Regions from separate parts of the Peribacillus sp. ACCC06369 genome, predicted to be linked through region 1. Evidence: riboswitches for the same ligand, from Rfam matches in the RefSeq annotation. Region 1 holds a riboswitch; the other holds the start of a gene.
The links. A riboswitch is a leader RNA that binds a small molecule or an ion and turns the genes downstream of it on or off. The one in region 1 is predicted to bind cyclic di-GMP.

Region 1 (3,511 bases):
TTCTCTTCCTCCCGTTGATATCCTTTTTGTTATTTTTGGCAAAAGGTGAATTTCTATCCTTTTTATTTACTAATCAGTAAATGGATAGGGATTAATCAAATTGCAGCTCTAAAAATAGTTCTATGCAACAGGTAGGGATATTTGCTTTGCATTATTGAATTGATATCTTGGTATAAAAGACTTTTGGGTATAATGGAATATATTGAATTAATGTATTTTGTATGATTTATAGTAAACTATATAGTAAAGAACTGATATTAATTTATAAAATCTAGCTCAGTATAAAAATAGTGAATAATACAGTTAATATTTTTGCCGTTTGGTCGATACTTTAATATGAAGATCAAGCAAAGGGACTTCGCTGAAAGCGTTGTCAGATAGCTGCCATCAAAATATAAGGAGAATATTTGATGACAAAAAACAAATTTATTACGTTCGAGGAAGCTTATGAAAAGAAAGAAAGAAGTAAGAAAATTTTTATTGGGTCTTATATTACTATTATTTTAATTTTGATTTCTTTATTGACTTTTTTTCTTGGTAAATCATAACGGATGTAAAATAGGGCTGAGAAATCAGTCCTTTTTTTGTGTTAAGAAGGTGAATGAGGAAGTATGCAGGAAGCTCTCCTTTTGTCTAAATGGGTAGTCAAAGGAGCTAAGAGTCCTAAGACTACAAAAGAGAAGATCTTTATTTTCAGAAGTTCTTGTTGTGGGACTACTGTGGGGAACGCTTTTAAGCTTTCCGTTGTGGTTGTTATTTCTCGGTTAGATCAGTTTTATAAGATAAGAAATTATCGGAGATCGAGGTGTCCGACTATCGGGAGGAGAAAGGCAGCGTCTGGTACTAGACAGAGCGATTTTACGCAAACCGGCCATCCTGGTTTTGGATGAAGCAACAAGTGCTTTGGATACGGAGAACGAAGCGAAGATTCAATCCGCTATTGAAAGATTAAAAGGAAAAATGATCGTCATAGCTCATCGATTATCGACGATTCGCAATGCCGATCAAGTGTTGGTCATGGAACAGGGAGAAATCATTCAGGTCGGTGAATATAACCAGTTGGCGAATGAAAAAAAAGGGATGTTTAGCAATTTATTAGGTATCCAAAGGGAATCAAGTGTGTAAATATTTACTAGAGTTCACGAACAGTCAGGTTACAGGCATATTATGGTTTGTAATGCTGGCTTTATTCTTAGTGGAAATAAATTAAAACTGAATCACTTCGCCCACTTAATTCAAAATATTATTTTTTTAGAATAGTAAATTCGAGCAAATTATAGTTATTATAAATCTATTTTTAATAAAAGAGTTGTAAAGAAAGTGCATTATACCAGTGTTTTTACATTGTGATGTCACTTTGTGATGAAAGATGTTGAAAAATGGCAGAAAAAAACGAATAATATTAAGTGCTATTATTACGTTTTTAAGTATAATTAATATTAATATAGTTTTAATTAAGGGTAAATTCTTTGAGGGCATGATGCTTTATTTAGCACCAAGGAATCATGGATTCAAGAGATTTATTAATCTTGGTTAATAATTAATGTGAAATATTCTTGAGAAGGGCAAACCTATTGAAAAGTAGGGACGCAAAATTACAGGTCTAAGGCTAAATGCTAAGACGGCTGTGTTACCACAAGTTGGGTGGATTTATCATGGAAGCTAACAATGAACGGGAAGAATGGGTTTATCTAATTTTAGAGGCTGAAAATTTAGGATTATCTATTGAAGAAGTGCGGGATTTCATAAAAGGAAAATGAACTGGAAAAAGCAAATCAGGGGATAAAAATTACGTTAGGGAAGGCTGTTATTCAGTCTTCTTTTTTTATTTTCAATATCGGGAAAATTACCGTAAAAGGTATCTAGAATAAAGAACATGGGGACAATTATAAAAATGCAACCTAATTGAGAGGGATTTTTATTATGGATGGACTTAATGCTTTTATAAAAGGATTAATGTGGAGAACTTTATTCAGTGTACCATTATGGTTGTCATTTTTCGGTGGATAAAAATAATAATGAATTTTATAAAGTAAGCGCTTAATAAATTCAGATTATTTAAATGGCTAGGCAGGATTTACCATAATGGTCATTGAATTTACTAAATGTACATAATGTGTTTTCAAGTTGACTTAACCTTATACAGATTTAAGAAATATAGCCTATAAAAAAATAGTTAATATTACCTAAATATCATTGGTTATGTGCCGATACTACACTATAAAGATCAAGCTAAGGGACTTCGCGGTAGGCGATGTCAGATAGCTGCTATCAAAGTAAAAGGAGATATTTGATGAAAAAAATCAAATTCATTACGTTCGAGGAAGTTTATGAAAAGAAACAGAGAAGCAAGAAAATTTTTATTGGGACTTATATTACCATTACGTTAGTTTTAATTTCATTAATGACTTATTTTATGGGACGATCATAATTCGGGGTATCGAAGGGGCTGAGGAATCGGTCCTTTTTTTGTTTTCTTTTATCCACACATATTGACTAGTAGTATTCCTTCCCACTCTGATTATTAAGGGAATGTTAATTTTTAGTTACTTTTCTGATAATATAGTAGATTCCGCTTGCCAATCCCTACTATATATGTGATTATCAAATAAATGAGCTATATTCCTTATTTTTGAAAAAAGGATTAGGACAACAGTATGAAATGGTGGCTCAATTATATATTGGAGTGGAAATTTCTAATGGATTTTTTTGATATTTTAAAAGACACTTTTGCCAAGGGTGAGTCTGGACAAGATGTTACTGTAAATGAACTTGTGGAGGAGCTTAAGGAGAAATTAAGCGGGATCATTGAAGAACCTAATAGTATATGATTGGTAGATCTTCATCTTTATGGCAGGATGTCATGCTGGACACGTTTGGCGGTTTGCTAGGGATCTTCTGTTTTCTTTTCTTTTATCGGAGAAGGCGTCATAGAATCTAGAAATCTTTTTCGGTACATATACGTAAGGAGCATGTCTACCAACATGCTTCTTTTTTGTCGTTATCCTTATATATAAATGAATGATAACCTGTGAGGGCGATGAGGTGAGGAGACAAGGTAAGATTCCTATAGGAGTATCGGCGAGCTTGTATCATTTTTTTGGAAGTCCGGGGATTTGTTAAGCTTTGAAGTGAAGTTTCGGTTTTCCGAACCTGCAGATCTAAAATCGGTCCAGCGCCAGCATATGGAAGTGCAGACCTTTCAGTATGATGTAGGCCAATTTAAGAAAGTGAAGAACTGGAGGCTGGATAAGGATGGGAGGCAGCATAAAACGGCCTATGAAATTCCAGTTACACAGGTCTTCAATTCTCGCTTTGGGATGTTTACATGCCGTGAAAGAATAAGGCGAATGGCGTTTGTTATGGGATCACCAGATTGAATAGATTCCTCTCCTTTTTCAGGCTCAAGTTCGTTTTATTGAAAAGGGAGAGGTGATGCTCTCGTGTAGCAATGATAAGATCTATTTCTCATGAAACATATTTCATTCTTGAACGATCACTGATGGCTTTA
Region 2 (3,511 bases), 1.5 Mb from region 1:
GTCAACGATGACAATCTCGCCATCCTGGACTACATAATCCACATCCAAATGCATGGAAACATGCGCCTTCAACGCCTGATTGATATGATGATTCAATGTAACGTGACTAATATCGAACAAATTATCGATATTAAACGCTTTTTCAGCTCGGTTCATCCCATCTTCGGTCAGCTGAACGCCTTTTGTCTTTTCATCATACGTGTAGTCCGTATCTTTTTGTAACGTTCTCACAAACGCATTGGCTTGGATATAAAGCTGGGCCGATTTTTGTGCGGAACCGGAAATGATCAAAGGCGTTCTCGCTTCATCGATCAAAATCGAATCGACTTCATCAATGACAGCAAAGTGCAGTGGACGCTGTACCATTTGCTCTTTATATAACACCATATTGTCACGCAGGTAATCAAAACCTAACTCATTATTCGTGCTATACGTAATGTCGGCATTGTACGCCTCTTGTTTTTCTTCTTTAGAATGACTGTTCAAATTCAATCCGACGGTCAAACCAAGGAAATCATACAATATCCCCATTTCGGTGGCATCACGGTGTGCCAAGTATTCATTGACAGTAACGACATGTACACCTTTACCAGTAAGCGCGTTTAAATAAACCGGCATGGTGGATGTTAATGTTTTACCTTCCCCTGTTTTCATCTCGGAGATATTTCCGTCATGAAGGGATGCCCCACCCATGATTTGAACACGGTAAGGATATAACCCTAAAGCACGTTTTGCCCCTTCACGCGCAACCGCAAAAGCCTCAACGAGCAAATCATCCACGGTTTCCCCATTTTGATAACGCTCTTTAAACTCACCAGTTTTGGCACGCAACTGTTCATCCGATAACGCAGCCGTCTCATCGGCCAGCGCTTCGACCTGATCAGCGATTTTTTCCAAACGTTTGATTTCTCGCTTATTCGGATCAAAAACTTTATTTAATATATTAAGCATTCAATAACGCTCCTCTATTATGGTAATGATCGTTCAATGACAAAATTCATATAAATTAAGAAGAAACACACCTTCTATTATGACTAATCCACGCTTAATTTTACCACTTCTATCCTAGAGGTACAACTTCATGTCACTACCGTTCCTATCGACCCGAATTCAATTCTTGTGAAAAACAATGGATAAATGAGGAGTAAAACTGTTAAAATAGAAGGAAGTATATAAAATATATAGCAGACTCCCCTCTATTTCCAAATGCAAAAGAGAATTTCCCATAACCTTCCATCACTAGATGCTGTGTCATCCCTAGCGATAGCATGTCAAGGTAATCCAACCATACAGGCTTCATGTTTTGAATGATAAGGTGGGCTACTGAAACTTATTAGCAGAAGATAAATAGAACATGTTTCGAGGTGGTATTGATGATTGGTGAACGTGTAAAAAAACTGCGAGAAGAAAAGAAAATGTCGATGACCGAACTCGCCGATAAAGCAGGCGTGGCAAAGTCTTACTTAAGTTCCCTCGAGCGGAACTTACAAACGAATCCTTCCATTCAATTTCTTGAAAAAATCTCCACCGTACTCAACATTCCTGTCGATGCCCTACTTTACGATGCACCGAATAAGGAAATCTTGGACACTGATTGGATGAAAATTGTTGAAGAGGCTATGAATTCCGGTGTTTCAAAACAACAATTCAGGGAATTCATCGAGTTTAATAAATGGAGAAAAGATAAAGAAGAATAGAAGTGTACTAGTCTACCTACATAATCCTGAAGAATACAGCTTGAATAAGCAAGACTCGCTAGAATGGAAGAATAAACCCTATAAACAGCTAATGGGTTGAATCACTGTTTATAGGGATGTTCTCATCTTTTAGGTACTTATCTTCCATCGTTTTCCTCTAATGTAACCTCAAGGCTTTTCCGTTCAAAAAAAGCTATAATTTCCTCTTTTTTGAAACCCAAGCTCCTTGCTTCTGAAATCAACTTCACCCATTCTGGATCCATTTCCACATTAGCCACCTCTTCTACCTCCTAAAATACTCTTTGTATTTCAGGCAGACCAGCCATCATAGTCTTAAGGACCTTAGACCTGTGCCTTTGCGCCCTCATCTTTCAATAAGTTTGCCTTTGCCGTGGTACTTATTACCAAATACATTACTTATAATCATATTATAACGGATACCCACTCCATATATTGCTATTTTATGTCGGTAATCTACCAAAATGCAAAAACTTTCATCCGACAAAATATTACAATATTATGAAAATTAAAAACCCAATTCATTTTTTATCATATGCAATAGTCAATTTCGCTTTTTTATATAATAGTAAATATTTCTCTTCTTAATCAATCGATGGGGCGTATCAATTCTCTCTATTGTAAGTGCGTCCGTGCTTTTTGCACAGTTAAGTCCTTGCCGCAGGTCGGACAAAGCCACTTTCCATATTCCGCACTGCTAAAAGAAGCCCTATGGCATGTATGGCAATTCTTCCGATACAAAAAACCCCTCTGCACCTTTAGCCAATTGTTTTTCATAATAAACTAACCGTTCTTTTTAAAGAACTAACAAATTTAGTATAGCCCAAAAGATAGTGGTGATTTTATAGGTACAAATAATTATTTTATCTCATTAAAGAACGAATTTCGTTCTTTAAAATGAAACTCAAATTACTTTCTATTTTTTAAAGAACAAAACTTTTATACTTTCCAATTCATATAAATATAAAAAATGTTATCAACTGCCAACGAATATGTTGGTAATCTACCAAAATGCATTAAAAAAGCACAACCCAGAGGCTGTGCTTTTGATCTTAGATTCATAATTAACTAGGTTCAATTAATCCGTAGCGTCCATCTTTACGACGGTACACCACGTTCGTTGTGTTGGTATCCGCATTCGTATAAACGAAGAAACTGTGACCAAGCATATTCATTTGTAAAATCGCTTCTTCACTGTCCATCGGCTTTAAATCAAAGCGCTTATTGCGGACCACTTCAATATCGTTATCGTCTTCGAATTCATCCACCACTTCGTCAACTTCCGTATTGAAGGCGAATGCCTCGGGCGTCGTTGATATGTTGTTCCGGTATTTACGATTGACCTTCGTTTTATGTTTACGAATTTGGCGTTCAAGCTTATCATTGATCAAGTCAATGGCAGCATACATATCCGCATTTTCCTCTTCAGCGCGAAGAACCAAATTCTGCATAGGAATCGTCACTTCGACCTTTGATGTATTATTGTTCACTTTCAAATTCACTAACACATTTGCATCTGGTGTATTGTTAAAATATCGTTCTAACTTGCCAATTTTCTTTTCGACGTATTCTCGAATTGCTGGAGTTACCTCAATGTTTTCACCGCGTACGTTGTAATTCATAAAGTGAGTCCTCCTTAAATTAAGACTATACAGTTAGATTCTACAATACCCCTCCGGTTCCTTTTGGAAACACATCATGAAATATGTCGAAAAATTATGAAACAATTGTCGGAAGGTTTGGAAAGGGTTGATGTCTGCCCTAACTCCATTATAACAAATGTAATGCCATAAAGA

Region 2: linked by a shared signal. The riboswitch ahead of sinI (DNA-binding anti-repressor SinI) and the one ahead of sinI (DNA-binding anti-repressor SinI) in region 1 are both predicted to bind cyclic di-GMP.

The regions. Positions count from the first base shown of each region.
Region 1 covers NZ_JAUCEN010000002.1:3,675,841-3,679,351, reverse strand. The annotation lists partial or broken gene QUF78_RS18785 (ATP-binding cassette domain-containing protein) at 790-1,125, shown strand; cyclic di-GMP riboswitch class I at 1,555-1,638, shown strand; gene sinI (DNA-binding anti-repressor SinI) at 1,656-1,760, shown strand; gene QUF78_RS18775 (YwzD family small protein) at 2,700-2,831, shown strand; gene QUF78_RS18770 (hypothetical protein) at 3,132-3,380, shown strand.
Region 2 covers NZ_JAUCEN010000002.1:5,136,854-5,140,364, forward strand. The annotation lists gene secA (preprotein translocase subunit SecA) at 1-951, opposite strand, end outside; gene QUF78_RS26120 (helix-turn-helix domain-containing protein) at 1,374-1,697, shown strand; gene sinI (DNA-binding anti-repressor SinI) at 1,835-1,975, opposite strand; cyclic di-GMP riboswitch class I at 2,007-2,092, opposite strand; gene hpf (ribosome hibernation-promoting factor, HPF/YfiA family) at 2,780-3,337, opposite strand.